One region of the Sinorhizobium sp. BG8 genome, then DNA from elsewhere that is predicted to be linked to it. Evidence: riboswitches for the same ligand, from Rfam matches in the RefSeq annotation. Region 1 holds a riboswitch; the other holds the start of a gene.

What was found. A riboswitch is a leader RNA that binds a small molecule or an ion and turns the genes downstream of it on or off. The one in region 1 is predicted to bind thiamine pyrophosphate.
Region 2: another riboswitch for thiamine pyrophosphate. It lies ahead of thiM (hydroxyethylthiazole kinase); the one in region 1 lies ahead of thiB (thiamine ABC transporter substrate binding subunit).

Annotation. Positions count from the first base shown of each region.
Region 1 covers NZ_CP044011.1:447,790-463,617, reverse strand. Annotated here, with positions in the region: gene F3Y30_RS02170 (ABC-F family ATP-binding cassette domain-containing protein) at 1-906, opposite strand, end outside; gene F3Y30_RS02165 (thiamine diphosphokinase) at 910-1,566, opposite strand; TPP riboswitch at 1,752-1,866, shown strand; gene thiB (thiamine ABC transporter substrate binding subunit) at 1,903-2,910, shown strand; gene thiP (thiamine/thiamine pyrophosphate ABC transporter permease) at 2,914-4,536, shown strand; gene thiQ (thiamine ABC transporter ATP-binding protein) at 4,529-5,263, shown strand; gene F3Y30_RS02145 (M48 family metalloprotease) at 5,542-6,981, shown strand; gene F3Y30_RS02140 (RNA polymerase factor sigma-32) at 7,047-7,916, opposite strand; gene F3Y30_RS02135 (CarD family transcriptional regulator) at 8,150-8,719, opposite strand; gene fdxA (ferredoxin FdxA) at 9,094-9,432, opposite strand; gene F3Y30_RS02125 (RNA-binding S4 domain-containing protein) at 9,626-10,036, opposite strand; gene F3Y30_RS02120 (helicase-related protein) at 10,041-13,034, opposite strand; gene thpR (RNA 2',3'-cyclic phosphodiesterase) at 13,393-13,974, opposite strand; gene F3Y30_RS02110 (arylesterase) at 14,063-14,707, opposite strand; gene F3Y30_RS02105 (ABC transporter ATP-binding protein) at 14,770-15,480, shown strand; gene F3Y30_RS02100 (ABC transporter permease) at 15,477-15,828, shown strand, end outside.
Region 2 covers NZ_CP044011.1:1,079,027-1,094,854, forward strand. Annotated here, with positions in the region: gene cysK (cysteine synthase A) at 1-904, opposite strand, end outside; gene F3Y30_RS04985 (LysE family translocator) at 1,343-1,960, opposite strand; gene F3Y30_RS04990 (NIPSNAP family protein) at 2,193-2,498, opposite strand; gene F3Y30_RS04995 (DMT family transporter) at 2,495-3,409, opposite strand; gene F3Y30_RS05000 (Lrp/AsnC family transcriptional regulator) at 3,545-3,979, shown strand; gene F3Y30_RS05005 (GNAT family N-acetyltransferase) at 4,004-4,894, opposite strand; gene dut (dUTP diphosphatase) at 4,891-5,364, opposite strand; gene F3Y30_RS05015 (peptide chain release factor 3) at 5,458-7,041, shown strand; gene F3Y30_RS05020 (MBL fold metallo-hydrolase) at 7,062-8,006, opposite strand; gene F3Y30_RS05025 (alpha/beta hydrolase) at 8,084-9,088, opposite strand; gene F3Y30_RS26690 (DJ-1/PfpI family protein) at 9,203-9,874, shown strand; gene F3Y30_RS26695 (helix-turn-helix domain-containing protein) at 9,904-10,233, shown strand; gene F3Y30_RS05035 (peroxiredoxin-like family protein) at 10,260-10,946, opposite strand; partial or broken gene F3Y30_RS05040 (adenylate/guanylate cyclase domain-containing protein) at 10,961-14,238, opposite strand; TPP riboswitch at 14,412-14,508, shown strand; gene thiM (hydroxyethylthiazole kinase) at 14,556-15,380, shown strand; partial or broken gene thiE (thiamine phosphate synthase) at 15,377-15,828, shown strand, end outside.

The sequences.
Region 1 (15,828 bases):
GGAGAACGGGGCGACGATCGTGCGCTCGCCATAGTTCTTGGTAATCTTTTCGGCTTCAATGACAAGCTTGCCGGACTCGTTGGCGTCGGAGAGCGTCGCCTGGACGGTTCCCTGCGGTCCCTTGTGCCCACGATACTTGCTGCGCATGTCCTGTAGCTCGCCAAGACGGCGCATGTTGCGCTTGCGCCTTGCCGTCACACCGTAGCGAAGCCAGTGTTCCTCGCGCTCGATGGCCTTGCCGAGCTTGTGTTGTTCAAGCTCCTCCGCTTCCAGCACCTGGTCCCGCCAGGCCTCGAAATGGCCGAATCCACGGTCCAGGCGTCGCGAGGTGCCGCGATCAAGCCACACGGTCGCGTTCGATACCTTTTCGAGGAAACGCCGGTCGTGCGAAATCAGCACGAGAGCCGAGCGGCTGTTCGCAAGTTCACCTTCCAGCCATTCGATCGTCGGCAGATCGAGATGGTTGGTCGGCTCGTCGAGCAGCAGGATATCGGGCTCCGGCGCCAGGACGCGGGCAAGGGCCGCACGGCGCGCTTCCCCGCCCGAAAGGCTTCTGGGGTCCTCCGAGCCGGTCAGTCCGAGATGCTCTAGGAGATAGGCGACCCTGTAGGGATCGTCGCTCGGGCCGAGACCCGACTCCGCATAGGCGGAAACCGTGTCATATCCTTCGAAATCCGGCGCCTGGTGCAGGTACCGGATCGTCGCCGTGGGGTGGCGGAAAACCTCTCCGGACTGCGGCTCGACCAGACCGGCGGCGATCTTCAGCAACGTCGATTTTCCTGAGCCGTTGCGCCCGACGAGGCAGATGCGGTCGCCAGGTTCGACCTGGAGCTGGGCGCCCGCCAGCAGTGGCGTGCCGCCGAAGCTCAGGAAGATGTCGGTCAGTTTGAGAATAGGTGGTGCCAAGGGTCAGGCTCCTGACAGGTCGTACGGGCGGGCGAGCAAGAGGCCCCGCCCGGCACGGAGTGAGATGCGCACGGTCCCCTCAGCGATGTTCGAGATTGTGCGTGAAGAGCCGAACGGCAGATCGAAATCGGAAAGCGGATAGCGGACGTTGGCGATGGAGAGCCGGTCCAGGCTCGACAAGCCGAGGATGGAGAACAGGCTGCCCTTGGGCAACGAAACGGAATTGGTTCCCGGAAGCAGCGGCCAGGCCTCCTCTTCGCCGGAAGTGAGCCTCAGTTCGAGGCCCTGCTCCGCCAGCCGGAGTGCGAGCAGCATGTGCATGAAGGCGTGATCGCTGCGTTCCCCGCCCAGTGCGCCTGCGAGTATTATGCTTTTCGCGCCGCGGGCGAGCGCCGCCGCGACTGCGATCTCTCCGTCGGTTTCGTTCTTTGCTGCCGGATACGGTTCTCGCGGCACGTCTGGCCAGTTGGCTATGAGGCCTGCAGAACTCGAGTCGAAATCGCCGACCCAGACTTCAGGCCGTACGCCCAGCATGGTGGCGTGGCGCATGCCGCCGTCGGCCGCGACGAAGCGCGCGCCGGCTATGTCGGCCTTGAAACGTGGCGTTGGCTCGAGTGTTCCGCCGAGGAGAATGACAAAGGTCTGATCGTTCATGGGCATTGCCCATAGCGCATCCGCTGCCAAAGGAAAATCCGCATTTTCCCGTTCGACCGTGGAGCGCTTCCCGCTCCCGCGCGTTCGACCGATTGTCCGGGTTCTATCCTGCGGTTTCACGGAGGACTTCGGTGCAGGAGCTTGTGAAGAACCGGGCCTTGCCAAGCCAAGGGGGCGGGTCTAAAGCTTTTGTTGCTCTAACGGGGTGCCGGACGATCCTTAGATCTACCGGCTGAGAGGCTTTCGGGCCAACCCGCGGAACCTGATCCGGCTTGTACCGGCGGAGGGATTAGACGGCTCGATCAGCGCGCTATTCCCGTTCACTTGGAAGAGGAGGCGCTGATGCGCGTGAAACTTTTTGCAATGGTGGCGACACTTGCCGCCGGCCTTTCGGCTTCGGCCCTCGCGGCCGAAAAAACGCTGACAATCTACACCTATGAGAGCTTCGTCGCGGAATGGGGCCCGGGAGCGAAGGTCGCAGCCGCGTTCGAGAAATCATGCGCCTGCAAGGTCGAATGGGTCGGGGTCGCCGATGGGGTCGAGCTACTGACGCGGTTGAAGCTCGAGGGTGAAAGCACGAAGGCGGACATCGTCCTCGGTCTTGACACAAGCCTGATAACAGAGGCGAAGGCAACAGGTCTCTTCGAGCCGCACGGTCTTTCGCCGCAAGGGCTTACCGTTCCAGGCGGGTTCTCGGACGATACCTTTCTTCCCTACGACTATGGGCACTTCGCAATCATCTACGACACCGATGCGCTCAAGGATCCGCCTCACAGCTTGAAGGAGCTCGTCGAGGGCAATCCGGATGAGAAGATCGTCATCCAGGACCCGCGCACGTCGACCCCGGGTCTCGGGCTGCTTCTCTGGATGAAGTCCGTCTATGGCGACAAGGCCGCGGAAGCCTGGACGAAGCTCAAGCCGCGTGTTCTCACGGTCACGCCGGGCTGGTCCGAATCCTACGGGCTCTTCACCAAGGGCGAGGCGCCGATGGTGCTCTCCTACACGACGTCGCCCGCCTATCACATGATTGCCGAGAACACGGACCGCTATCAGGCGGCCTCTTTCACGGAGGGGCACTATGTCCAGATCGAAGTCGCGGGAATGACGAAAACAAGCGACGACAAGGATCTTGCGCGCCAGTTCCTGTCGTTCATGACCGGACCCGATTTCCAGTCGATCATCCCCGAGACGAACTGGATGATGCCGGTCGGTGCAACGAAGGATCCGCTCCCGGATGCCTTCGGCAAGCTGGTGAAGCCTGAAAAGACACTCCTTCTCGGGTCGGACGAGGTGGCCGCGCACCGCAAGGCCTGGATCGACGAATGGCTGTCGGCCATGAGTGCGAACTGACCGATGTATTCTCGTGCCGAGAAGCGATTTGTGCGTGGGGCCGGGGCTCTTGTCCTCGGCTTCGTCGCTTCGTTCGTCGGCATTTCGATCGCGGTGCTCCTGGCGAACGGTGCCGGCCAACGAAGTGGGGAAGTTCTGCTTGATGCCTATGTCTGGCGGGTCGCGCGCTTCACGCTCCTGCAGGCGTTCCTTTCCACCTTCCTGTCCGTGGCTTTCGCCATTCCGGTCGCCAGGGCGCTGGCACGCCAGCGTCGATTTCCGGGACGAAACTGGCTTGTCCGTCTCGCGGCGCTGCCTCTGGGCATGCCGGCGCTCGTGGTAGCGCTCGGCATCGTCACGATCTGGGGCCGGCAGGGCATTGTCAACGATCTCCTCCTGTTTGCAGGCGCAACGAGACCTGTCAGCATCTATGGACTGTCGGGCATCCTCATCGCCCATGTCTTTTTCAACCTGCCACTGGCAACTCGGCTGCTGCTCGCCGGACTCGATCGCATTCCCGCGGAGTACTGGCTTTCAACTGCCAATCTCGGCATGAGGCCGGGCGCGGTGTTCCGCCTCATCGAGTGGCCCGTCCTGCGCCAGCTCATTCCCGGGATTGCCGGCCTCATCTTCATGCTGTGCGTGACCAGCTTCACCATCGTGCTCACGCTTGGAGGTGGCCCCGCAGTGACCACCATCGAGGTCGCGATCTACCAGGCCCTGAGGTTCGATTTCGATCCGCCGCGCGCCGTCCTGCTTTCTTTCCTGCAGATCCTCGTGACCGGCGCGCTCCTGACGATCATGGCGCTTGTCGGCAATCGACCGGCGGAAGGGACGACTACGGGGCGGGAGATCCGCCGCTTCGACGCTGCCGGGAGACGCTTGGCCGATGCGGCGATCCTCGTAGCGTTCGCCTCCTTCGTGGGTGCTCCCATTGTGGCGATCGTGGTATCCGGGTTCGCAGCAGATCTCGGGCGGCTTGCCGCCGACCCTTTGCTTCACAAGGCATTGGTCACAAGCCTCGCGATTGCCTTCAGCTCGGGCCTGCTCTCCCTCGCGCTGGTCGTTCCGGTGATCGTGCTACCGCATCTTACCCTGCCGACCGATACGTCCCTTGGTTCCACCCGGTTCCTTGCAATCCTGCTCAAGGGGACCGCCTCGCTCATCCTGCTCGTTCCACCGATCGTTATTGCAACCGGGTGGTTCCTCGTCCTTCGCACATTCGGGGAGACCGGGCATATGGCACCCTACGTCGTGGTGGTGATCAATGCACTGATGGCTATGCCATTCGTCGTGCAGGTGCTCGAACCTGCCTACAGAACCCATATCGCACGAACGGCGCGACTGGCTCTCAGCCTCGGCGTAACCGGCATGCATCGTGTACGTTGGATCGATCTTCCAGCCCTGAAGCGCCCTCTGCTGACCGCCTTTGCCTTTGCAATGGCGTTGTCGCTCGGGGACCTCGGAGCAATCGCGATTTTCGGGGCCGAGGGTTTCACCACGCTTCCGTGGCTGCTGTTCAGCCGGATGGGCAGTTATCGCACCGATGACGCCGCGGGCATTGCGCTTGTCCTCGGCGCAATCTGCCTCTTGCTCGTATTGCCTTCGACATTGTCGTGGGGGACCGGGGAAACCGCCAATGGTTGAGACGCGAACCCATCCCGGCGCGGCGAGCGCGATCCGGCTGAAGAACGCGACCGTCGCGTTCGCGGAGAAGAGGCTCGTTTTCGACTGCGAGATTCCGCAAGGGATCTCGGTCGCTGTCGCGGGACCTTCCGGGGCGGGCAAGTCAACGCTTTTCAACGTCATCGCCGGCTTCCAGCGGCTCCAGTCGGGATCAGTCGAGATTTTGGGCGAAAACATGCAGGGCCGTGGTCCGGCAGAGCGCCCCGTATCCCTGGTGTTTCAGGACAACAATCTCTTTTCGCATCTTGCGGTTGCCGAAAATGTCGGACTGGGGATCAATCCCGCCCTGAAGCTTACCGGGGCCGAACGACAGCGGATTGCAGATGCGCTGACGCGGGTCGGTCTCGGCAACTACGCCCAACGCATGCCGTCCTCGCTGTCGGGCGGAGAAAGGCAACGTGTGGCGCTCGCCCGTGCCTTCGTACGCCAGCGGCCCATCATCCTTCTTGATGAGCCCTTTGCCTCGCTCGATCCGGCCATGCGCGCCGAGATGACATCACTCCTCGTTGAGTTGAAGCGTGAGACCAAGAGCACGATCCTGATGATCACCCATCAGCCGGACGACATACGCAGGATAGCCGATCGTGCTATGTTCATCGAGGACGGCGCGATCCGTGTATTCGAGCCCGTCGCGGACTTCTTCTCCCACCGCGACAACGCCTCCCTCCTGAAGTTCCTTGCGTATTGAAAAATAATATTATTTTTGAGAGAGGGATTGCCATATTTTAGACGCTGCCCTGTGTCACCGGAGCCACAAACGGAATGCATTGTCGATCGGGAGTTGCCCTCAGCGGAAGCGGCGCCTATCTCTCGGTGGCAGGAGAGGGTAAGGTTCCCTGGCGTGCTGCTGGAGCAGGAAGCGCCTCGAGTATCCGACCGTGAAGGGGCGTGGCAACAGGAATGCGGAGCATAGACCAGCTTGCAGTGAGGGACTCTGGGCGCCGTTTGCGGAAAGTCCTGCCGGGTGTGCTTCTCGCAGCTGCACTCCTGTCCGCGTGCCAGTCGGTTCTTGAGCAGTCTTATGAACCTTCCGTCTCGCCCTCGTCCAATCCCCAGATCGTCGCTGAGGTGCAGAAGAACGACCCGCGTGCCCAGCTTGGTGCCCGCGAGCATCCGCGCATCGTTGCGAGCTACGGCGGCGAGTACAAGGACGCGAAGACCGAGCGGCTCGTTGCGCGCATAGCGGGAGCCCTGACGGCGGTCTCGGAAAACCCGACTCAGTCCTATCGGATCACGATCCTCAATTCGCCGGCGATCAACGCGTTCGCGCTTCCTGGCGGCTATCTCTATGTGACACGTGGCCTGCTCGCGCTTGCGAACGACGCCTCGGAAGTGGCTGCAGTCCTTTCGCATGAAATGGCGCACGTGACGGCCAACCACGGCATCGAACGGCAGAAGAAGGAAGAGGCCGAGGTCATCGCCAGCCGCGTGGTGGCCGAAGTGCTGTCCAGCAACATTGCCGGCAAGCAGGCGCTCGCCCGGGGCAAACTCCGGCTCGCCGCCTTCTCGCGAAACCAGGAACTGCAGGCCGACGTCATCGGCGTACGCATGCTCGGGGAAGCGGGTTACGATCCCTATGCGGCAGCGCGTTTCCTTGACTCGATGGCCGCATACAGCCGGTTTACCGCCGTCGACCCCGAGTCCGACCAGAGCCTGGACTTCCTCTCGAGCCATCCGAACGCTCCCCAGCGCGTCGAGCTGGCGCGGCTGCATGCGCGGGCCTTCGGACCGGAGGGAACGGTGGGCGATCGGGGCCGGGACTATTATCTCGCCGGCATCAACGGCCTGCTCTACGGAGATAGCCCGCAGGAGGGCTATGTTCGCGGGCAGACCTTCCTGCATGGCAAGCTCGGGATTCGCTTCGACGTGCCTGCAGGCTTCCAGATCGACAACAAGGCGGAAGCCGTGCTGGCGACGGGCCCTGGCGACGTTGCCATCCGCTTCGATGGCGTTGCGGACAGTCAACGGCAGAGCCTCGTGAACTATATTTCCAGTGGGTGGGTCACGGGCCTGCTGCCGGAAACGATCCAGCCGATCACCATCAATGGCCTGGAAGCAGCAACGGCCAGCGCCTCGGCAGATCGCTGGGACTTCGACGTGACCGTCGTTCGCATCGACGATCAGATCTACCGGTTCCTCACCGCCGTGCCGAAGGGTTCGCCAGCGCTGCGGACGACCGCGGATGTTCTGAGGGCCTCGTTCCGAAGACTTACGCCGGAGGAAGCTGCCCAATTGAAGCCACTTCGCGTGCGTGTCGTGACGGCAGGAAAGGACGACACCGTGGCGTCCCTGGCGGGCAGGATGATGGGTACGGACCGGAAGCTTGATCTGTTCCGCCTGATCAACGCCATGACGGCCACGAGCACCGTCAAACCGGGCGACAAGGTAAAGATCATCACGGAGTGACAGCGTGGCGTGTCGCTCCGCGATATCTCACTCGCTGTGACCGACTGAGTGCCTCGGCACGCTGGTCACGCTTGCATCGTCGCGGAAAATCCGGGGGTGCTCTCGACCAAAGCTGTTCTGAGCTTCTCGAGCGCCCGGCATTCGATCTGCCTCACTCGTTCCTTCGAGATGCCGAGATCCGCCCCGAGTTCCTCCAGAGTGGCACCCTCTTCAGCGAGGCGTCGGGCGTGAATGATCTTCATTTCACGAGCGTTCAACTGGGCGAGTGCGGAATGGAGCCATCCGCGCCGGCGCTCCCCGTCGATTATCTCTCCGACTTGCTCATCCGGGAGCGGCGTATCACTTGCGAGCAGGTCGAGCCGGTTCGCACCTTCATCGTCGCCGGAAGAAAGCGGGGCCTGCAGGGAAATGTCGGATGAGGAGAGCCTCGCATCCATGTTGCGGACATCCGCCGTGCTGACGCCGATCGCCGCCGCAATCTCCTCGTGCACGGCCTCTGAAGTAAGTTGGCGGTCGCCGCTTGCAAGGCGTGCCCTCAGCCGCCGCAGATTGAAGAACAGCGCCTTCTGCGCGGAGCTGGTGCCGCCGCGAACGATGGACCAGTTGCGCAATACGTAGTCCTGAATGGAGGCCCTGATCCACCAGGTGGCATAGGTCGAGAATCTGACCTGGCGGTCAGGCTCGAAGCGCGCCGCCGCCTCCAGCAGCCCGATATGGCCCTCCTGGACAAGATCGCCCACGGGCAGACCGAAATTACGAAACCTGGCCGCCATCGATATGACCAGACGCATGTGGGCCATGGCGATGCGATTGCGGGCTTCCTGATCGTTATTTTCCTTCCACGCGTGAGCGAGCGCCTGCTCCTCGTCGCGCTCGAGATAGGGCGCCGACATTGCAAGCTTGATCATGCGGCGGTCTGCTGTGGTGGTAATCATGAACCATGTCCCCCGTAAACCGATCGTCACTTACGCTTAGATATATTGGCCGGATTACGAACCGCAATCAGCGCAAATCTTCGTCTGCGGTGAGCGATGGGCAACCGTGGCACGTCTGTAACGGCGTAGGTTGCCCATTTCTTCGTGGTCGCAACGCGTACGCCCCAAAAAAGTTCCACAAAAAAACCCGGCTGAAACAGCCGGGTTTTGAATCGTCGTCGATGCGGGGAAGCTTAAGCGGCTTCGTCCTGCGTATCGTCTTCCTCGATCAGCTTGCCGCGCTTCGGACCCTTGCTGAGATTGGTCTCAACGAGGCGAACAGCTTCGGTTTCGGACATCTTGTTGACGGCGGCGATTTCACGCGCCATGCGGTCAAGTGCCGCCTCGTAAAGCTGGCGCTCGGAATAAGACTGTTCCGGCTGGTTCTCTGCACGATAGAGATCGCGTACGACTTCGGCGATCGAGATCAAGTCACCTGAATTGATCTTCGCATCGTACTCCTGTGCGCGGCGCGACCACATGGTACGCTTCACGCGGGCCTTGCCCTGCACGACTTTCAATGCACGTTCGACGAAGTCCGTCTCGGAAAGCTTGCGCATGCCGATGGATACGGCCTTTGCGACCGGCACTTTCAGGCGCATCTTGTCCTTTTCGAAATCAATGACAAAAAGCTCAAGCTTCATGCCTGCAACTTCCTGCTCCTCGATGGCGACGATTTGCCCTACGCCGTGGGCTGGATAGACGATGGATTCACCGGTCTTGAAGCCTTGGCGCGTCGAGGATTTCTTCTGCTGGGTCGTCATTCTGCTCAAATACTCCCTGTTACGCTCCCGGCGGGTGCCGGGGCCGGGTCAGCGAGGCCCGGGAAAGACGGGACATCGTGGGCGATGTCTCAACTCTGGTCCGCACAGCCAAGCACAAACATTCATACGACGCGATCACAGTGCAGCAACACGAGGTTGCCTATGGGAGGTGAGCGTCGTCTTGAGATCGTTTGCTTTCGTGGTGGTGTTTTGGGCACGGCAAAGTGCCACAATTTGGATCAGTTTTTTGACCCTAGCATAAAAAAGTGTCCGAATCAATAATTTGCTTTACATGGGTCATCAAGCCTGCCCTATCCCCAAAGTGGGTGGGAAGGCTGTTTTCCACAGTGCAGAAGCAGATGGAGAGCGATCCGTCAGTCGCCCTGGCCAGGGTTGGCCGAGAAGTACTTTTCGTACTTCCCTTCCTCGCCGTCCATCTCTTTTGCTTCGGGCATGGCATCACGCTTTACGGTGATGTTGGGCCAAATCTGAGCAAATTCAGAGTTTATCTTCAACCACTTGTCGAGTCCGGGCTCGGTGTCCGGTTTGATCGCCTCGGCGGGACATTCCGGTTCGCAAACACCGCAATCGATGCACTCGTCGGGATGGATCACGAGAAAATTCTCGCCCTCGTAGAAGCAATCGACGGGGCAGACCTCAACGCAGTCCGTATATTTGCAGCGTATGCAATTGTCGGTCACGACATACGTCATGAGTTACTCCAGAGAATTCTCTGCGGCATGTCCCGCGACGGGACAATTCGTCCCAAAATCCATCACGAAGACGCATCGCCGCGCGCATTCTACGCCTCAGTATGTGCCCTCTATCGCGTTGCAGGTAAAGACTTTGCCATCGCTTTGCAAGGACAAACGATGCTTAAAAGCCGCGGCATTGAAGGACAGTTTTCTAATCGTCCGTTCCATCCTGCAAGCGGTCGATCTGGCGCCTCTCGCGTTTGGTCGGGCGGCCTGCACCCCGGTCGCGCGTCACCTCGGCAAAGAGATTGCGTTCACCTTTCGGGGGAGGCGGAGGCGTCATGTCTTCATAGAGGAGGCGCGCCTCCTCGTAGGGGCCACGTCGTACACCGCCTGAGAGGACTTTCACGACAATGTCGTGACGGTCGGCAGACACCACCACGACGTCGCCTGCTTTCAGGCCATAGGATGGTTGCCGGATCTGCTGGCCGTTGACCGCGACATCGCCCGACTCCACCGCTTTTGCTGCAAGAGAGCGAGACTTCTTCAGCCGGGCAAAGAACAGCCACTTGTCGATGCGCTGGCGCGCCAGACCCGTTGGCTGTTCCTGACCGTTTGCCATATGGCTACTTCTTCATCTGCTCCTTGAGCGCGGCGAGCTTCGCGAAGGGCGAATCCGGATCGATCGGCTTCTCCTTGCGCGGAGGCCGAGCCTCGAACCTCTGCTGCTGCGGCTTACCGCCGCGTTCGTTGCGCTCCGGCCGCTCACCGCGATCAGGGCGGTTGCCCCGATCCGGACGGCCTGCATCCTGCGACCTTCCGTCGCGGCCCTTGGCTCGATCCGGGCGCCCGCCCGCCTGCTTCTTGCCGTCGCGTCGATCACCATGCCGTTCACCCTGTCCGCGGTCGCGGTGGTTGTGGCGCTGGTTGTCATGGCGCGAACCCGGCCGCCACAGCAGAACCGGCTTCGGCTCCGCTGCCTCGGCTGCAGCCGCTTCGCTTGAAACGTCCAACGGGCTCGACTGTTCCTCTGCTGCCTGAACACTTTCGGCGGGTTGGGCCTCGCCCTCTGTTTCCGTGGCAGCGTCGGCGTCGTCGTGATCCGCCTTGCCGTTGTCGTCCGTCGTCTCGGCCGCTTCCGCTGCCGGAGCAGCCGCTGCGGTTTGAGAGGCGAGGAAGGCCGCGGCTTCTTCCGCTTTCACGCTGTCAGCGCGATAGCCGAGCCCCTTCAGGATTTCTTCCATGTCGTCCGGCGTCGCGCCGAGAATGGAGAGCATGGCGGTTGTCGTCGTGAAACGGCGGCCGTCATAGGCACCATCCGGGCGCGGAGTGCCGGGCTTCCACTGCAAGAGCGGCCGGATCAGGTCGGCCAGGCGCTCGAGGATGTCGATGCGCACGGCACGCTTTCCGAGGAAGCGGAAACCGGCCAGCTTGTAGAAGGTGCGCTCGAAAGCGGGATCGGTGACAACAGACGTACGCCCGGCAGCCAGGACCGGAATGAGGTCGCCATAGCCCGGCTTGTCGAGTCCGTCGTTCTTCAACGCCCAGAGCAGGGTGATCAACTCGGCCGGTGCCGGCTTCAGCAGGGCCGGCATGAAGATGTGGTATGCACCGAAACGGATGCCGTGCTTGCGGATCGACGCACGCGCGTCCTGGTCCAGGGACTTCACGTCCTCGGCCACATCGCGACGGAACAGGACACCCAGGCTCTCGACGAGCTGGAACGCAAGTCCCTTCGCAAGACCTTCAAGGTCTTCTGCACGCGACAGATCGTCGAGCGGCTTGAGCACGTTAGCGATATGATAGTTCACGAAGCGCTCGATGCGGGCGGCCACGTGGTCGCGCGCATTTCCGGTCAACTGCTCGTCTGCGAGCAGGATCACGCGGGGGCGCATGATGTGATCGCTCGCCGAAAGACGGGCCACGGGATCGCCGAGCCAGCGGACATAGCCGTCCGAGCCGACCGCGAGATCGCCATTGCCTGCGGCATGGAGGCGCGCCGCGCGAGCCTCAAACTCGAGCGCCAGGGCCTTCTGCGAGGCTGACTGCACCGCTTTCGCGTCGGGACCTTCCGTGCCCGCCGCCGGCGTGAACCGGAATCCGGCCAATTGTCCCACATGATGTCCTTCTACGAAGACATCGCCATTCACACTGATCTCAGCTTCCAGCATTGCATTCTCTCTCAGGCGCTTCATGAGCACAGATGTCCTGCGATCAACAAAGCGTTTCGTCAACCTTTCATGTAACGCATCGGACAATCGATCCTCGATTTCCCGCGTCTTTTCCTGCCAGTGTGTCGGATCGGCAAGCCATCCGGGCCGGTTCGACACATAGGTCCAAGTCCTGATCTGTGCGATTCGTGCCGAAAGTGTGTCAATCTCACCATCGGTGCGATCGGCGCGTCGCACCTGCTCGGCCATGAAATCCTCGTTCACCGTACCGCGCCGGACGAGATCGGCATAGAGGGTCGAGATAAGATCGGCGTGCTGGACGGGCGTAATTCGCCGATAGTCCGGCAGGGCACATGCCTCCCACAGCTTTTCCACCCGCTCGGCCGTGGTCGCGATTTCCTTGATATCGGGGTATCGCGACAGATGCTCGAGCGCCTGCTGGTCGATTGCCGGGAGGGCGCGGGTGAGGCCACTGATCGTGGGCGGCGCGTCGAGACTCGCCTTCAAACCGGTAATCGAGCTGAAATCGAGGTTCTTCGACCGCCACTGCAGGACGCGAACGGGATCGAAATCATGGGTCTCGATGCGCTGGACGAGTTCCTCGTCCATTGGATTGACCCGCCCGGTCACGCCGAAGGTGCCATCCCGCAGATGCCGGCCGGCGCGCCCGGCGACCTGGCCGATTTCGCCCGGATTGAGGTTCCGGTACTGGTAGCCGTCGTATTTGCGGTCCTGCGCGAAGGCGACGTGATCGACATCAAGGTTCAGGCCCATGCCGATGGCATCGGTGGCAACCAGGTACTCGACGTCGCCTTCCTGATAGAGCCCCACCTGCGCGTTTCGAGTGCGCGGCGACAGGGCGCCGAGGACCACTGCCGCGCCGCCGCGCTGCCGGCGGATCAGTTCGGCGATGGCGTAGACCTCGTCGGCGGAAAACGCGACGATGGCAGTGCGCTGGGGAAGGCGCGTGATCTTCTTGGAGCCCGCATAGAAGAGCTGCGAAAGGCGCGGTCGCTCGACGATCGTGATGCCGGGAAGCAGATGTTGCAGGATCGGCTTCATGGTGGCGGCGCCGAGGAGAAGCGTCTCGTCGCGGCCGCGCAGATGAAGGACGCGATCGGTGAAGATATGGCCGCGCTCGAGGTCCCCGGCGAGCTGCACCTCGTCGATTGCCACGAAGGAGGCACGTGTCTCGCGCGGCATGGCTTCGACCGTGCACACCGAGTAGCGCGCCTTGTGCGGTGCGATCTTTTCTTCGCCGGTGATCAGCGCGACATTGTGATGGCCGACCTTTTCGACGAGTCTGGTATAGACCTCGCGCGCAAGCAGTCTCAGCGGCAGGCCGATTACGCCCGTCTCATGCGCCACCATGCGTTCGATAGCGTAGTGGGTCTTGCCCGTATTGGTCGGGCCGAGGACCGCAGTCACGCCGCGGCCACTCAGAATCATCGGTGCAGAAGACAAGGAACGCCTCGGCAAGAATTCAGTTACGTGCCGCAAAGGGACTTGGGACCCTCTCAGCCGGCAGGCAACAAATGCCCATGCCGCGGTGCAATAGCAAGGGGACGGCGCTCCAAACGTCCAATTTCGTGACCTCGACGGGGCTTCCGGACGGGTAAAATCCGTGTGTCCCGGACGAAAAGTGGAATCGGAACACCAAAAGAACGAATCAGAGACGAATCGCAGACTCGCACGGATTCAGGTTTTGTTCACCGCATCATATAGAAGTGATTCGTTCAGGGGTCACCACATCTAGACTCCCGCCTGGACTGCTTTCGACGACGTTAGAAGCGTCGAGGTGCAAGCGTCAGGAGGGACGATCCTCGATACCCGATGCGGCATGAGACGTCCGCGCTTCGGAGAGCGGGAAGACTTCTTCCGTCAGGTAAGGACCTCCGCCGACCGATTCCTTCGACGACATGACGACGAATCGATTGATGGTGAAGGGGGCCGTCTGGAAATTCGCGCGTCCAGAAAGATAGGAGACGACGTCCTCCAGCCTTGCATTGCGAAGCCTCGCGAGGGTCACATGCGGGGTAAATTTGCGCGGATCCGCAGGAAGTCCAAGGCGTTGGCAGATGCGTTCGATCTCGGCCTGCAGCGCATACATTTCCGGCGCCGGCGTTACGCCGGCGTAGATGGAGTGCGGTTTCCTGGAGCCGAACGAGGCAACCCCGTTGAGGGCGATCTGGAATTCGCTGCGGTCGATCCGGTCGAGCTTGTTGACGACTTCATCGGCCGTTCGTCCGTCAACATCACCGATAAAGCGCAGCGTAATGTGGAAGTTTTCTACGTCGATCCACCGAGCTCCGGGGAGACCTCCGCGTAACAATGAAAGGCTCATTGCGGCACTACGCGGAATTTCGAGGGCGATAAACAGTCTCGGCATGGCGAGGTCCCCGTCTCTACTAGAGATAGCTTAGCGAATCACGCATCGAGTCGAGACGCAACCCCTATTTCGCACCCGCGAGATTGTACTATCCGTCTTTCCCCAAGCTTGTCAGGAATGACTCGACTGCAGGAAGAATGCGTTCGACCATGACCGCGACGCCCTTGCCGTTCGGATGCATGCCGTCCTCGAGCTGCAACTGCGCCTGCGTGACCACGCCGTCGAGGAAAAACGGATAGAGGGGAATGCCGTGCTTCTCGGCAAGTCGCGAATAGATCGCGTTGAAGGTCTGCGCATATTCGGGGCCCATGTTCGGAGGGGCGAGCATTCCGACGAGCAGAACGCCAACCTTGCGTTCCTTCAGTCGCGCGATCATCGCATCAAGGTTCTTTTCCGTCTGTTCAGGTGGGATGCCGCGAAGCGCATCGTTTGCACCGAGTTCGAGGATGACGCCTTGCGTGCCATCCGGCACGGACCAGTCGATTCGCGCCAGGCCTCCTGAACTGGTGTCTCCCGAAACACCGGCATTTACGATCGTGATGTCGAAGCCCTTCTCCTTCAGCGCCTTCTCCAGCTGCGCGGGAAAGGACTCCTCCGCCGGCAACTGGTATCCTGCCATCAGGCTGTCGCCAAAGCCGACGAGGCTTGCCGCCTGGGCTGCCAAAGGCGATGCAAATGCAAGAGACAGAAGCGTCATGCCGGTGAAAATTCCGTGAGCGGCTTTAAACAGCATTCCGGGGATCCTAAATTGCCGGTGTCAGTTTCATTTCATCCAGTCATATAGGGCAGATTTTCTTGGCCAAAACCATAATCGACCTGAAAAATGCCGATCTCACGCTTGGACGTGCCGCCGCCTCCGTCCACGTGCTCAAAGGCGTCGACCTCACCATCCGGGCAGGGGAATCGATCGGTATAGTCGGGCCGTCCGGGTCAGGAAAATCGACGCTGCTCATGGTGCTGGCAGGGCTGGAGCGCCTGGACGGCGGCGAGATCCACATCGACGGAGCGCCTCTCCACACGATGAACGAGGATCAGGTCGCCGCTTTTCGCGGACGGAACATCGGTATCGTCTTCCAGTCGTTTCACCTGATCCCGAACATGACCGCGCTGGAAAATGTCGCCGTGCCGCTGGAACTCGCCAATGTCAGGGATGCATTCGGTATCGCGAAGCGTGAGCTGAAGGCAGTCGGTCTCGGCGAAAGACTGTCGCACTATCCGGGGCAGCTGTCGGGCGGCGAGCAGCAGCGCGTGGCGATCGCCAGGGCGCTTGCGCCATCACCGAAACTGCTGATCGCGGACGAGCCGACAGGAAACCTCGACAGCGAGACGGGCCGGCAGATCGCCGACCTTCTGTTCCTGCAGCAGGCTGAACGCAACATGACGCTGGTACTCGTGACGCATGATCCGTCTCTTGCGGGGCGCTGCGGTCGGCAGGTGAGGATGCGCTCCGGCGAAATCGTGTCCGGCAGTCAGGCTGCCGCCGCGGGTGAGACGGTGCCGGCATGAGCGCGCGGTCGACCGTGGTGCTCGCTTTCCGACTCGCCTTTCGCGAGATGCGCGGCGGGCTCCGAGGCTTCTACATATTCCTGGCGTGCATCGCGCTCGGGACAGCCGCAATCGCGGGCGTAAACTCCGTATCCGGCGCGATTACCGGAGCGCTCGCCCGCCAGGGGCAGACGCTTCTTGCGGGAGATGTCCGTTTCGAACTCAACAACCGGACAGCCACCGATGCGGAACGCAGCTATTTCAATTCACTTGGAAAGGTCGCGGTTTCCACGGGGCTTCGTTCAATGGCACGCCTTGCCGATGGCCGCGACCAGGCGCTCGTCGAAATCAAGGCTGTTGACGATGCCT
Region 2 (15,828 bases), 630 kb from region 1:
CGACGATCGTCTTTCCCTCGTTCTCGGGGCGACTGCCCACCTTGATCGCGGCCGCGAGTGCTGCGCCAGAGGAAATGCCGACGGGCACGCCCTCGAGCTTTGCGACCAGGCGCGCGTTCTCGAAGGCTTCCTCGTTGGCGACGGTGACGACCTCGTCATAGACCTTCGTGTCGAGAATGGCCGGAGCGAAGCCGGCGCCGATACCCTGGATCTTGTGTGGACCAGGGTTGCCGCCTGAAAGCACCGGGCTGTCGGCGGGCTCGACCGCCACGACGCGGATCTCCGGCTTCTTCTCCTTGAGCGCCTGTCCTGCACCGGTGATCGTGCCGCCGGTTCCGATACCCGCGACGAGGATGTCGATGCCGCCATCGGTGTCGTTCCAGATTTCCTCGGCCGTCGTCTTGCGATGGATCTCGGGGTTTGCCGGATTTTCGAACTGTTGCGGAATGACGGCATCCGGGAGTGTCGCGGCCAGCTCCTCGGCCTTGGCGATCGCACCCTTCATGCCTTTCGGTCCTTCGGTCAACACCAGTTCCGCCCCGAGGAGGGCAAGCATCTTGCGCCGCTCGATCGACATGGTCTCCGGCATGGTGAGAATGAGCTTGTAGCCCTTCGCCGCCGCCGCGAAGGCAAGTGCGATGCCGGTGTTGCCCGAGGTCGGTTCGACCAGGGTCGTCCTTCCGGGCGCGATCCGGCCCTGCGCCTCCATGGATTCGATCATGGCTACGCCGATCCGGTCCTTCACGGACGAGATCGGGTTGAAGAATTCGAGCTTCGCCAGAAGATTGGCCTTCACACCCTTTTCCTTGGCCAGCTTGTCGAGCCGAACGATCGGCGTGTCGCCGATGGTTTCTGTGATCGACGAATAGATGCGTCCTCTGCCGGGTTTGCGGATCTCTGGCATTTCTGGCTCCCTCTGTTTGTCTCCTGAGAAGAACATAGGTTCAATCGCGTGCGGAAGCCAGAGCACGAGGAACCGCGTCTCGGTCGAGGTTCAGTCCACCGCCGCCAAGGGGAACCTCGATGGATCGCGCTCTCCTGAAGTGTGTGTCACCGACCTGGGCCGGACGCCGCTGGCGTTTGCTCCGGACGCGAGTTCTCGCTGCGCCAGGGGCCCGATAGCACCGGCAGCGGTCATCTACCTTGCGTTTTCAGCAAGAGTGTCTCGACATGCGTACCCAGTCGGGGTGACCATTCTGCGCCGGAGTGAGCGCAGATATCTTCTCCGCATGGAGAGGCCTCGCGGAGGCTGATCTCGCTATGGAACACGCCTGCAGGTGACCGCCGTGGGTCACTTGGAGAAGCTGGTTGCATTCACTGCGTAATGCCAAGAAATCGGGGGTCAGGCGGCCCGGGTCGCTATGTAGGCTGCGGTGCTTGCGAGCACGCCCGCTGCCATCCGGTTCAATGTCTGCAGCGCCCGCGGCTTCTTCAAAAGCAACCGCGCGCGCGATGCCAGCGCCATATAGGGGATCAGTACGACGAGCAGAACGAGGAAGGTCGCAGCCAGCAGCGTGGCATATTCCTCCGGACCGATCGACCGAAGATCGATCAAGGTCGGAACCAGCGCGACGTAGAAGAGCATGGTCTTCGGGTTTCCAAGCGTCACCAGCAGTCCGGACAGAAACGACATCGTGTAGCTCGAAGACTTTTTGGCCTCGATGTTCTGCGGCAGCAGCCCCGCCGTCCATAGTTTCCAGGCGATAAAGGCAAGATAGATCGCTCCGGCAATCTTGATCACCATGAAGGCGGCGGTAAACGTCTGGGCGATGAAGGCGAGCCCCAGAATGACCGCGGTCAGGTAGATCATGTCGCCGAGAATAAGGCCGAGCCCCATGAAGAAGGTTTCGCGGAAGCCGGTTCCAAGTGCGCGCGCCACGATTGCGGTGATCCCTGGCCCTGGAATGGCCGCAGCGATGAAGAGCGCCGCACTGTAGGCGAGTAGCGTGGTGAGCGTCATGGCGATGTCCCCGATAGAGGCGCACCTTCTACTCTTTGACGCGGGCAACTTCAAGACACGGTGTGTGGACGGGCGGGAACGTCCGCGAGCCGCTCGCGCATTTTTCATTTGCTTCGAACGGGACACCTTACGTTGTGGTGCAAACCGGCCGACAGGTGTCGGTACGTTCCGCCAGGCCCGTTCTACGGAGCAAGTGATCCCGCCCGTTTCGCGCCAGCCCCGCAGCCGGGATTTATTCGAAAACCGGCCGTAGGAAACTGCGCTCGTAGTGAAGGATGCAGCGGGTTTCCTCGGCATAGGCGAAGGCGGCCTTGCACTCGGCGTCGGCGGCCATTTCCTGCCGGTAGGTTTCATAGGCCGCGAGACTGGGGAACGTGAAGAGCGCAAGCGCGATGTTGTTCGCTCCCTCATGCGGCAGGAAGTAGCCGTGATGCGTGCCGCCAAGTCTGTTGACCAGGGGAATCCAGAGCTTCGCGTAGTGCTCGAACTCGGCGAGCTTGTAAGGGTCGATCGTGTAGCGGAGATAGCAGGTGATCATCGAGTGCTTTCCTTGGCGAAAATTCTGCTCTTATTGCCCCATGGCCGGATCGTCCAGCCGAGATTCATGCCCGCAGCGGCCACGAGGATGACCACCGATCCGAGGATCTGGATGACGTGTAGTTCGTGCCCGAAGGCGATGCGGTCGACGACGATTGCGGCAACCGGATAGATGAACGAGAGGGCGCCTGTCAGATGCGTGTGGAGCTTCTGGATAGCGCCGTAGAGAAGCACGTACATGATACCGGTGTGAACGACGCCCATTGTCGAAAGACTGGACCAGGCAACGGCCCCATGCGGCAGCGGGCCCGATACGGCGAATGGAGCAAGCATCAGTACTCCTGTCGAGACCTGGATCAGCGCGATCAGATGCGGCGGTGTGCCTTTCAGTCCCTTCGCGGCGATCGCCGCGAGCGCATAGAAGAACGCGGCCGCCAGCGCCAGCGCGATCCCGAGCCCATAGCCCGTTCCGCCGCTGCCCGGGGGCTTGCCCTCGACGATGGCGATCGTCCCCGCAAAGGCGAGGGCAAGCCAGAAAAGCTTGGTTGCTGTTATCCGCTCGCCGAAGAAAACCGCGCCGAGTGCGAGCAGCATGAAGGGCTGGGTATTGTAGACGGTTGTTGCAATGGAAATGGACGCCAGCGGATAGGCGGCGAAGAGCAGCAGCCAGTTGAGCACGATCGCCACACCTCCCGCAGCGGCGAGTGCAAATCGGCGGAGCGTCAATGCATCGAGGCGCAGGAGCCCGAGGGCAAGGCATATGACGAGCAGTGTGGGCACTGCGAACAGGCATCGCCAGAACACCACCTGCGCGACCGGTTGCCCGGACATGACGACGAACCAGCCGATCGTGCCGGAGATCAGCATCGCTCCGCTCATCTCCAGCGTGCCTGCACGAAGTGTCCTGTCCATCGTATCCGCGCCTCCTCTGGCAACAGGCGGAAGAATACGAAAGCCTAAGTGGGAAATATATGTTATGATTTAGGGGAGGTTGGATTTTTTCCTAATATTCTGAGGAATATTCGAGAATTTACCTAAGGGATAGCTATGCTGGACGAGATCGATATCCGCATGCTGACACTGTTGTCGAACAATGCCCGTGTCTCGCTGAAAGAACTTGCCGGGGCGGTGGGCCTCTCTTCTCCCAGTGCTGCCGAGAGGCTGAGGAAGTTGGAGGAGCGGGGCGTTGTCGAGGGGTACGCCGTTGCCATCAATCACGCGGCCGTCGGCTATACGTTGCAGGCAATCGTGCGCGTCCGACCGTTGCCGGGCCAGCTTCACATCGTCGAGCGATTGATCCAGGAGCTTCCGCAATGCGTGGAATGCGACAAGGTGACCGGCGACGACTGCTTCATCGCCCGGCTGTATCTCCGGTCCATGGAGGAACTCGATACCGTGCTGGACGGCATTGCAGAGCGGGCGCAGACCAACACCTCCCTCGTGAAGTCTACCCCGGTCAAGCGCCGCCTGCCGCCGCTCTGAAGCGCAACTCGTCTGCGTTTCGCTCTAGAATTCTGCCATCGGCGAAAGGCAGAACGGAGCGTCAGGTACGATTCCTTGCGGGTCGCGTACCATGAACACGAGATCACCCGCCTCCTGCTCGGGGACGCCGTCCCATTCCAGGCGGTCTGGCGGAAAATGGACGGTGACCTTTGATGCTGTTGCCGAAAGCGCGCCCCTTATTTCCGCAAGCGGCGGGATGCGGCTTCCCACGATGTCAAGCAATTCGAAGCGGTCCTCACCCGGATCCCGCCAGGCAATCACTGCCCTCCCGTCGGCAAGCACATGCAGTCGCACCGAGTCGAGGAGATGCGCATTCAACAGGAACATTTCGGCCTGTCCCAAAACGGAAAAGCGGTCCGACACCGGCGTGCGTACCGCAAGCAGTTGTCTGAGAAGGGCAATGTCTGTCGGATCACTGATCTCCAGCGGGCGCGCGGCAGAAACGCTCAGGCTCGCTTGCGGTGCGAAGCCGGCGAAGTGATGCTGCGGGAGCGTCCGGAACCCGTGCCTCCGGTAGAGGTCAGGCTTGTCGGTATAGAGCACGACGATGTCGAAACCCGCTTCGTCGCACCGTTGGAGGGTTCGTGATGTCAGTGCACGGAAGAGCCCGCGACCGCGATACTCCGGCCGCACGGCGCCCGATTGCAGCCCGGCTGCCTCAACGCGCTTGCCGTCAATCAGGAGAGGCATTGCGAATGCGCTGAGATTTGCGACACAGCGTCCAGCCGCGTCGAAATAGGCAGAGGGCATGCTCACCCGCGGCGGACCGCCGAACCTGGCGAGCGGGCTGATGTCTATCCCGAAAATGTCGGCGAGCAGGTCCCTGATGGCCGACCAGCCTGCCGGGTTGTTGAAATAGTCTTCCCGGTAGACGAGGTCGGCGCTGCAGCTCATGCAGTGCCTGTGGAGCCGAACCCGCCGGCGCCACGCCCGGTCTCGCTTGCCTCGCCAACTTCCGCGATGACCGCCTGAACGACAGGTGCGACAACCATCTGCGCGATCCGCATTCCGCGCTCGATGGCGAAATCCTCGTCTCCGAGGTTGATGAGAAGGACCTTGACCTCTCCACGATAGTCGCTGTCAATCGTGCCGGGCGTATTGAGGCAGGTGATCCCGTGCTTGAAAGCCAGGCCGGAACGCGGACGCACCTGTCCCTCGTAGCCAAGCGGAATCTCGAAGATGAGGCCTGTCGGCACCAGCGCCCGCGCACCCGGCTTCAGCACCATCCGCTCGCCCTCGGCAAGCGCTGCGCGAAGGTCCATGCCGGCAGCGCCCGGTGTCTCGTAGGCGGGCAGGTCCAGCCCGGCGCCGTGGGGCTGCCGGACGACGGTGACGTTGGGAAGGGTGGGGATCGGCTTTGTCATGCAGGGCATAAGCGGCGCGGCGCTTCCCCTCGTCAATTGCATCTTGCCTTCGGAGACTGTAAAGACGCCGGCAACTCACAGGAATCTCGTCGCATGACTGAAAGTCTGGCCGAGGCGGTCTCCCGCCGCCGCACATTTGCTATTATCGCGCACCCGGACGCGGGCAAGACCACACTCACCGAGAAGCTGCTGCTTTTCGGGGGAGCGATCCAGCTCGCCGGCGAGGTCAAGGCGAAGAAGGATCGCATCCAGACCCGCTCGGACTGGATGAAGATCGAGCGCGAGCGCGGCATTTCGGTCGTCACCTCGGTGATGACGTTCGAGTACGAAGGCAACGTTTTCAACATCCTCGATACGCCCGGTCACGAGGATTTCGCTGACGACACCTATCGCACGCTGACCGCCGTGGATGCGGCCGTGATGGTCATCGACGCTGCCAAGGGTATCGAACCGCGTACCTTGAAGCTGTTCGAGGTCTGCCGCATGCGCGATATCCCGATCATCACCTTCATCAACAAGATGGACCGCGAGAGCCGCGACCCCTTCGAGATCCTGGACGAGGTCGAGGAGAAGCTGGCGCTCGATTGTGCGCCCATCACCTGGCCGATTGGCCGCTCGAAGACATTCTGCGGGTCTTACCACCTCTCGACCAACGAAGTCCGCGGCTCCGACACGCAAGAGCGGCTCACCAAGGTCAACGACCCGGAGATGGCATCCCATCGCCTGCCGGAAAACGAGCGCGAGACCTTTGTCGACGAGCTTACGCTGGCGATCGAGGCCTGCAAGCCGTTCGACAGGAAGGCCTTCCTGGAGGGACACCTGACGCCCGTCTTCTTCGGCTCGGCGCTTCGCAACTTCGGCGTCCGCGATCTCATCAACGCGCTCGGATCCTTTGCGCCGCCCCCGCGCGACCAGGTCGCCGACACCCGCACCGTCCATGCGGCGGAAGACAGGATGACCGCCTTCGTCTTCAAGATCCAGGCGAACATGGACCCGAACCATCGTGACCGCATCGCCTTTGCCCGGGTCTGCTCGGGCAAGCTGGAGCGCGGCATGAAGGCAAGGCTTTCGCGCACCGGCAAGCAGCTCGGCCTGACGGCCCCGCAGTTCTTCTTCGCCTCGCAGCGCCAGCTTGCCGATACGGCCTACGCCGGAGACGTCGTCGGCATCCCCAATCACGGGACGCTGCGCATCGGTGATACTCTGACCGAAGGCGAGGCGCTCGTTTTCGAGGGCGTGCCGAACTTTTCGCCGGAAATCCTCCGCCGCGTGCGTCTCGAGGATGCGATGAAAGCGAAGAAGCTGAAGGAAGCCCTTCAGCAGATGGCGGAAGAGGGCGTCGTTCAGCTCTTTTCGCCAGAAGACGGTTCACCGGCAATCGTCGGCGTCGTTGGTGCGCTGCAGCTCGACGTGCTCAAGGAGCGCCTGCAGGCGGAGTATGGTCTGCCGGTTTCCTTCGAGATGTCGCGCTTTTCCGTATGCCGTTGGGTATCGGCCGAACAGTCGGCCGATCTTGAGAAATTCCTCACCGCGCGGCGCGGCGACATTGCCCGCGATCTGGACGGCGATCCGGTCTTCATGGCCCAGGATGCCTTCTCGCTTCGCTACGAGGCTGAACGTTACCCGGCTATCAAGATGGTTGCGATCAAGGAGTATCACGTCGCCAAGGCGGCGTGATACCGCGCCGGCAGCAACCGTCAGTCCGCCACGAAAACAAAAGCGCCGTCCTTGCGCTCGGCATGGCCGATTCCCGGATAGGCCCAGTGATATCCGAGCAGCTTCGTGCGGCTGGTCGCCGCTTCCTCGATCAGGGCCTTGCGGGTCTTGAGCGCGATCTCGGGCTCAGTGTCGAATCCGAAGTGCCAGTCGGGATGTTCGAAGAAGACGATGTTGCTGGTCGCTGCATCGCCGGTGATGAGCAGTCCGTCGTCCCCGTCCAGCCGCAGTGAAATGTGGCCCGGCGTATGGCCCCGGGTGTCGAGGACATGCATGCCCGGTACAATCTCGTCCCCTGGCTTCACCAGAGTGAGCCGGTCCTGCACGGCGGACAGATCCCTTTTTGCGCCCTTTGCAAAGCCATGCAGGGCTTCCGGCCGCTTTCTCTCGAAGTCCGGATCGGCCCAGAACTCCCATTCTGCGGCGCTGACGAAATAATCGGCATTTGGATAAAGCAGCTTTCCCTCCGGCGTCACCGTCGCGCCCGAGTGATCGGGATGCACATGGGTGAAGACGACCTTGGTGATGGAGGCGGGATCGACGCCTGCCGCCCTGAGGTTGCCGGCGAGCTTTCCGGCACTCTCCTGGAAGTTCCCTCCTGAACCGATGTCGACCAGGATTAGTTCGTTGCCGGTCCGTATGAGGGGAATGTTGACCTGCACGGGAGCGCTTGCGGCATCGCCTCCAAGGCGCCTGAGGATTGCCGGCCGCTCTTCGGGTGCGGCATCGGGAAGGATTACTTCCGCCGGCAGGGTGAGAAAACCGTCGCTCAGCACCGTGAGGTCGAATTTGCCGTGGCTGAGGTGACGTGTTTCTGCGGCGAAGGCACCGGCAGGAATGAGGCTCGTGGCGGCGAGGGAGGCACTGCCGGCAAGAAATGTCCGGCGGTCGAGAGAGAGATCGGCAAACTTATTGAAACGGGTCATGGTCGTCTTCCTTGTTCGCAAGAAGAGAAAATTGGCGCCGCCCTGAAGGAAGAGGGCGGCGCCGGCCCGAGGGAGGATCAGGACTTGGCGAATTCGAGCAGATCGGCGTTCAGTTGCTCCTTGTGCGTGTCGGTAATGCCGTGCGGGGCACCCGGATAGACCTTCAGGATGGCATGGGGCACGAGCTTCTTCGAGGCCCGGCCGGCGGCGTCGATCGGCACGATCTGGTCGTCGTCACCGTGGATGATGATCGTCGGAATGTCGAACTTCTTCAGGTCCTCGGTGAAGTCGGTCTCGGAGAATGCCTTGATGCTGTCGTAGGTATTCTTGTGGCCGCCCGTCATGCCTTGCAGCCAGAAGCTGTCGATCATCCCCTGGGAAGCCTTCGCACCCGGGCGGTTGAAGCTGAAGAATGGGCCCGAGGCGATGTCCTTGTAAAGCTGCGAGCGGTCAGCGATGGAGGCGGCGCGAATGCCGTCGAAGACCTCGATGGGCAGGCCGCCGGGGTTGGCCGCAGTCTTGACCATCAGCGGTGGCACGGCGGAGATCAAGCCCGCCTTTGCAACGCGGCTCGTCCCGTGCCGGCCGATATAGCGAGTGATCTCGCCGCCGCCGGTGGAGAAGCCGGCCAGGAAGATGCCGTTGAGGTCCAGTTGCTCGATCAGGTCAGCAAGGTCGTCGGCATAGTGGTCCATGTCGTTGCCGTCCCAGGGTTGGCTGGAGCGTCCATGGCCGCGACGGTCGTGGGTGATGACGCGGAAGCCGTTGTTGGCGAGGTGGAAGGCCTGCGCCTCCCAGCTGTCGGACGAAAGCGGCCAGCCGTGGCTGAGGATGACCACCGGGCCGTCCTTCGGGCCCCAGTCCTTGTAGTAGATTTCGACGCCATCGCGGGTGATGATCTTGCTGCCCATAGTCCTTGCTCCTTCTGCGCTCGCCTGAGTGGCTGCTGTTGCTGCCTTTGCGGGGGAATTGACTGCGGTGACTGCGGCTGCCGTTGCGGCGGCGCCAAACGCGCCGGCCAGCATGTTGCGGCGGGAAATCGTTGCCGTTGCGATAGCGGTGGTTGCCTTTGCCTGTGCCATGACCGTGATCCTTCGTGTGTTGAAACCTGCGCTCCGTTCCGAAGCTGTGATTGAATTGATATTCCCGCCCGCCTAACCTCTCGACTGGCAAAGCTGACAACGATGGGGGCAGAATTGACAAAGGCGATGACCAACGAGCCGGCCGAGATCGGCATCGTGGTTCACGAGGAAGCGCTCATGTCGGCCGTCTACGGCCTGACGGACATGTTCAACGTCGCCAACCTCCAGAGCAGCGAGCATCACGGGACGAATGCGCCCCAGCTCAGGGTGAGCCATTGGAAACTCGGTCAGGACGGCTCGGTGACGCGCGGCTTCGACAGCCATCCCGGACTGCCGGCGGGGACGTTGTCGGCGCTCATCCTGCCGCCGACGCTTTCGGTGGAGTTGCAGATGAAGCGTGATCTGCGGGAGGTATCCGCGTGGCTTCAGCAGCGTCATGCGGAGGGAACGGTCGTCAGTTCTGTCTGCGGCGGCGCCTATCTCCTGGCGGAGTCAGGGCTGGTCCAGGGGCGGGCGCTGACGACCCACTGGTCGCATGCCGAGCAGATTGCCCGCCGCTTCCCGCAGGTGCATGTGGATACCGACAAGTTGATGATCGACGAGGGTGACATCATCACCACCGGGGGGATGATGGCCTGGATCAATCTCGGGCTCAAGATGGTCGACCGCTTCATGGGATCGACCGTGATGCTGGCCACCGCGCGCTTCATGGTCGTTGATCCCGGGCACGCGAGCAAAGTTACTACAGTGTCTTCGCCCCGCGCATGGATCATGGCGATGCGGTAATCCTCAAGATCCAGCACTGGCTGCATGGAGTGAATACGAAGGGTATCACGGTCGAGGCGATGGCTGATAGGGCCGGCCTTGGCGAGCGCACGTTCCTGCGCCGTTTCCAGAAGGCGACGGGCATCAATCCGACGGAATACTGCCAACGGCTCAGGATCGCGAAATCGCGGGAGCTTCTTGAGCGCTCCTATCTGTCGATCGAACAGGTGGCCTGGCAGAGCGGCTATGACGACAGCAACGCCTACCGGAAGATCTTTCGCAAAATTCTCGGCATCTCGCCGAGCGAGTACCGCATGCGGTTCTCGATTGCTGACGGTCCTCGGCATCCGCAACTCGATGGCCCCGCGCTCGCCGTCTGACACCGGCCATGCGTTGGGCGGTAATCCTATGACACCAGCCGGGAGGCGGCCGCCATCACGTCCTGCGGCTTCGGCACCCCGAACATCAGGCTTCCGCCGCCTTCGGCTTCAGTAAAGGCCCACCGGACGATGCCGTCGCGGTCGAGCAGGAATTCGCCGATCAGCTGGCCGCCTGCCAGCGTGTTCGTCTTGTCGTCGTCCTCGGTCCAGTCGTAACCGTCCAGCTTATTGAGGTAGGGAGCTGCCGTCTCAAGATTCATCGGTTCCGGCAGTTCGCCGGGCATGTCGATGCGCATCGATGAGACAGTGGGCATGGAGACCTTCCGGGGCCACTCGTCCTCATTCTCGGTGAACTCGAGATTGGGCAGACCAAAGGCCCGATGCGAAATCCGGTCCGGGTCGGAGGCGGCAAGAAAGCTCGGCAGGGGATGATAGCGGAAATAGAGCCGCGCGCGGTCCGCGGGCGTGTTCACCACCGTGAGGCTGTCGATGCCTTTTTCCCGCAGCGGACCCGCGAGGTTCGCCATCGCCGCAATCTGTCGGCGGCAGAACGGACATTGCAATCCACGGAACAGTCCCACGAGAACAGGGGTTTGCCCGCGAAAATCGTCGATTGCGACCGTGCCACCCCGGGTAATGGCTTCGAGTACGACGTTTGGTGCCCGTTCTCCCAGCTGCAACGGCATCGGTCTTTCCAGCTTCTCTTCGTTCATGGGTGGAACCCTCGCTAGTCGAGAAACGGCAGGATCATCAGCGCTTCGGGGTTGAGTCCGTGCTGCGCGCAGATCTCCTGCGCCAGATCGAAGTAGCGCTCGGCCTCCTTTACGTCGTCGCAATCCAGGCTGAGCGTTGCGAGCCCATCATAGCACGGAAACAGCAGCTGTGCCTCACCGCTGTCGCGGGCGAGCTCGAGCGCCTGCAGATAGTGTTTGCGTGCCAGATCAGCCTGCCCGTGGCATTGATAGATCTGCCCGAGCACGAGCATGGGGACGGGGAGGTGATCGCGCTGGTCGAGGTCCTGATCGAGCGCCAGCGCCTCCTTTGCCGCCGGCAACCCTTCCGTCATGCAGCGGTCCGTGAACGTGCAGTAGGCCACTGCGAGGTTTGTCAGCAGCCGCGCCTGATGTCCTAGATCGCCGATCCTCTTCGCCATCGCGTATCCCCTGGTGCAAACGTCGATCGCAAGCGCCGGATCCGTATCGGTGTAGAGGACACTCAGATTGGTGTAGCCCGGCAGGCTGGGCCGGGCAGGTCCGCATCGAGCGCCGTGTTCACGCCGTTCTCGACTTCCGCGATCGCCTCGCGGTTCCGCCCCATCCGGGCAAGCGCGATCCCCTTGAGATTAAGGGCATTCGCAGTGGCAAGCGCCAGTTCCTCCCGGTATGCGGCAGAAGCATCGATCGGGCAGGCCGAAACGCACCGCAGTGCCTTGTCCGCCCACTCGACCGCAAGCGCGTACTCCCCGGTGCGGAAGGCCAGATGACCGCGCTCATGCCAGAGCTCCGCCTCTTCGATCGGCGCGTCCGCCTCGTCCAAGAGACTGGCGGCTTCGGAGAAATGCGACTGCGCCCGGTCGCGATTGCCAGCGTCAAAGGCAAGTCGGCCGAGCTTGCGCAGGATCCGGGACCCGCTGGCGGGATTGCCCTGGACCCGATAGGCATCCAGAAGGGCGTTGTAGTGGGCAACGGCGGTGTCGCGGCGGCCCGCCTGCCCCGAAAGATCGGCCAGCCGTTCGCAGGGAATGAGCCAGCGATCGTCGGTGCGATCATCGAGGGCGGCCAGCGCCTCGGCGTAGAGCCTGACTGCATCCTCGTTGGCATAGGCCTTGCGGGCGAGATCCCCTGCCGCGATCAGGTAGGTTGCGCCCTTTGCCTTGGCTGTCGAGCGGACGAAGTGGTAGCCGAGTGCCGCCGTCTGCTCGATGTGATGGGCAAGTGCGCCCGTTCTGCGCTCCAGCGCCTCGCCCACCAGGCCGTGAAGCTCGCTGCGTCGCTTGACGAGGAGGTTGTCGTAGATGACCTCGTGGAAGAGCTTTTGCCGGAAGCGATAGCGTGCAAAGGACAACGCCGCGTCATCCGCCGTTTCCTCCAGGATGTCTGCCTCGCAGAGGAGATTGATGCCGCTTTCTAGGTCGCCCTGCCCAAGCTCAAGGGATCTCAGGAGGCCGATGTCGAAACTGGTGCCGATCACCGCGGCGGCCTGGGCGAGCCTGCGCGCATCGGCCGGCAGGCGATCGAAGCGGGCGAGTATCAGCGCCTGGATCGTCAGGGGTATCTCGGCCGCCGCGTCTCCTTGAGGGGCCATCGGATTTGTCCCATCCGTTGGAAGAGCTCCCGACTCCATCAGATTTCGGAGGATTTCCTCCAGGAAGAATGGGTTTCCGCTGGCGCGCGCCACGATCCGCTCACGCATTTCGTTTGCGGGCGTGCTACCGCCGAGAAGTGCGGAGAGCAAAGCCGAACTGTCGCTGATCCCGAGCGGGACGAGGCGGATGGTCGTCAGGCTCGCCTTGGCCGAATTCAGGATATCGGTCTCGAATGCCGGTCGGTGGGTGATGAGAAGCATGAGCCGGTTCCGGCCGAGCCGGTCCATTACGAAGCGAAGGATTTCCAGCGAGGCGACGTCGGCCCAGTGCAAGTCCTCGATGACCAGGACCAAAGGCGCCTTTTGCAACCGCCGTTCGAAAATCGTGAGGGTCGCGTGGAAGATCTGCCGGCGCAGTTGGTCGGGCTCAAGGTGCGTGAGTACGCCCTCTGGATCCCCGAACCCCATCGTGAACAGGAAAAGCGGGCGCCATCGTTCGATCTGTTCAGAATCGAGCCCAAGCGAGCCGAGACCCCTTTCGAGCAGTTGGCGGGAGAGGTCGAGCGATGCCGCCGGATCGATCCCGTAGGCACACCGCAAGATCGAGGCCAGCGTTCCGTAGGATGGGTCGCCGAGTGAGGAGCAGGCCACCTGACGGACGACCACGTCGGAGAACCTGGGGTCGTCGGCGATGGAGGCAAGGAACTCCTTCACAAGCCTCGTCTTGCCGATCCCGGCCTCGCCGATCAGCCGAACCAACTGGGTCGCACCGTCGAGCACAAGCTCCAGGCACCGAACCATGGCTGAAAGTTCAGTGTCGCGTCCGATCATGGGAGCCCGGAGGCCGAGGATCTCCAGTCCCCGCGGTGTCAGCGCTGCCGCGATGCGGTCCTCGAGCCGGTAGACGGCAGTCATTTCGGCCTTTCCCCGGAACGGCAAGGTTCCGAGACCTTCGAAGGAGAAGGCGTGCCGGGTAAGTCGCTCTGTCACCGCGCCGACCAGTATGTCGCCCGGTCCAGCCATTGCCTGAAGGCGTTGCGCCGTGTTCACGGTGTCGCCGGTCACCGAATAGGATTTGCTGTCGCCCGCACCGAGCGTGCCGGCAACGACCGGGCCCGTGTTGACGCCTATGTGGAGTGGCAGGGGTTGGCGCAGTCGGTGGCTCCATAAGCCTTCGATCCGCGCGACCCGGCGCTTCATGTCCAGAGCGGCAAGCAAAGCCCTTTCCGGATCTCCCTCGTTGGCGACCGGTGCACCGAAGAGCGCAAGCAGCGCATCGCCGATGAACTTGTCGACATAGCCCCCGTATCTGTTCACCGTGTCGTTCAGCTCTTCGAAAAGCTCGTTCTGGAGAGCGCGCAGCGTTTCCGGATCCAGTCGCTCGCCGAGCGCGGTGAAGCCGCAGAGATCGGCGAAGAGGACGGTCACGATACGGCGATCGGCATCGGCCTGCTTCGGCGAAGCAGCTGTACTTCCCCGCTCAACGATCGCCTGACGTCGCTCCACGGGTTCTGCATGCGCTGGCGTAACGCCGTTGCCGTTTCCGGGAGGAGCGACGCTCGTTCCGCATTGCGGGCAAAAGGCGAACTCAGGCGGGCAGAGGTATCCGCATGCGGAGCAGGCACGCGCCTGTCTTGCCCCGCATCGGGGACAAAAGGCAAAACCGCTCTGGATATCGAACCCGCATGCGGCGCAATTCATCGGACTTGGGTCCCGAAAGCCTTGGCCGGCGTGCTCCGGTTCAAGCGAAGCGCCGACAGTCACGGATAATGAGCCTCGCATTTCCGGTTGGCAAGCGGATGCCATGCATGCCGCTAGTCGAGAAGGCTGCGAATTTTTGTAATGACAGTGCGGCGCTCATCTGCGAAAAGGGGCGCGAGAGACAGGGGCGTTCGTCGCGAGGCGGGCTGAGAAGTACCCTTTGAACCTGAACCAGATAATGCTGGCGGAGGGAGTCGCTTGGGGACCCGGCCATCGCTTGTTTCCCCGGTGTTCTTCCCCCGCCCGGAAAGGGCAAGATGGACACCGTATCTTCGATCGAATCCGACATCATATCGCCGGGTGCGCTGCTTGCGGAATTGCGCTCGTCGCCACCACTCGTGCAGTGCATCACCAACTTCGTCGCGATGAACATCGCCGCCAACGTGCTGCTCGCCGTCGGGGCTTCTCCCGCGATGGTCCATGCAGCCGAAGAGGCCGGCGAGTTCGCGCGCATCGCCGGCGGGTTGACGATCAACATCGGCACCATTTCTCCCGCCTGGAGCGACGGGATGAAATCGGCGGCGCAGGCCGCGGTCGCCAATGGAAAGCCCTGGGTGCTCGATCCCGTGGCGCATTTTGCCACCGCATATCGGCAGAAGATCGTCGCGGAGCTCCTTGCGCTCCGCCCGACCATCATTCGCGGCAACGCCTCCGAAATCATCGCGCTTGCCGGCGGAAGCTCGAGCGGGCAGGGGGTCGACAGCCGTGACAGCGTGGAGCAGGCGGAAGATGCAGCGCGTTCGCTCGCATCGCAGTCCGGGGCGGTCGTCGCGGTAACGGGACGCATCGACTTCGTCACCGACGGCGCAAGAAGCGTCAGGATCGGTGGAGGTTCTGAGCTTATGCCGCGTGTGACAGCGCTTGGCTGCTCGCTCACCTGCCTCGTCGGTGCCTTTGCCGCCGTCAGGCCGATGCAGCCCTTCGAAGCCACGGTTGCGGCGCTTGCGACCTTCGCCGTTGCCGGCGAGAACGCCGGAAAGACGGCCGAGGGACCGGGTTCATTCTCCTGGCGGTTCCTCGATGCTCTTGCGGCACTCGATCCCGCAACGCTCGACGCAGAAGCAAGGTTGAGCAACGCATGAAAAACTTCGATCTCTCCCTGTACCTCGTCCTCGATCCCGTCCTCTGCGCGGGGCTGGGCATGCTGGAAACGACACGCATGGCCGTTGCCGGCGGTGCCACCATGGTGCAGCTGCGGTCCAAGGACGCGAGGACGTCGGAACGTATCGACCTCGGTCGGGCGCTGAAATCCGCGCTCGCCGGCACCGGCGCAAAGCTCATCGTCAACGACGATATCGAGGCGGCTCTCGCGATCGGTGCCGACGGTCTGCACGTCGGGCAGACCGACCTGTCGGCTACGACAGCGCGCGAACGCATCGGCCGAACCATGATACTCGGTCTTTCCGTGGGTACCGAGCCGCTTGCCGCCGGTATCGACGCGGGCACCGTCGATTATGCCGGCATCGGTCCGATCTTCGCGACCTCCACGAAGCCCGACCACCAGCCGCCGATCGGCTTCGACGGCCTGCG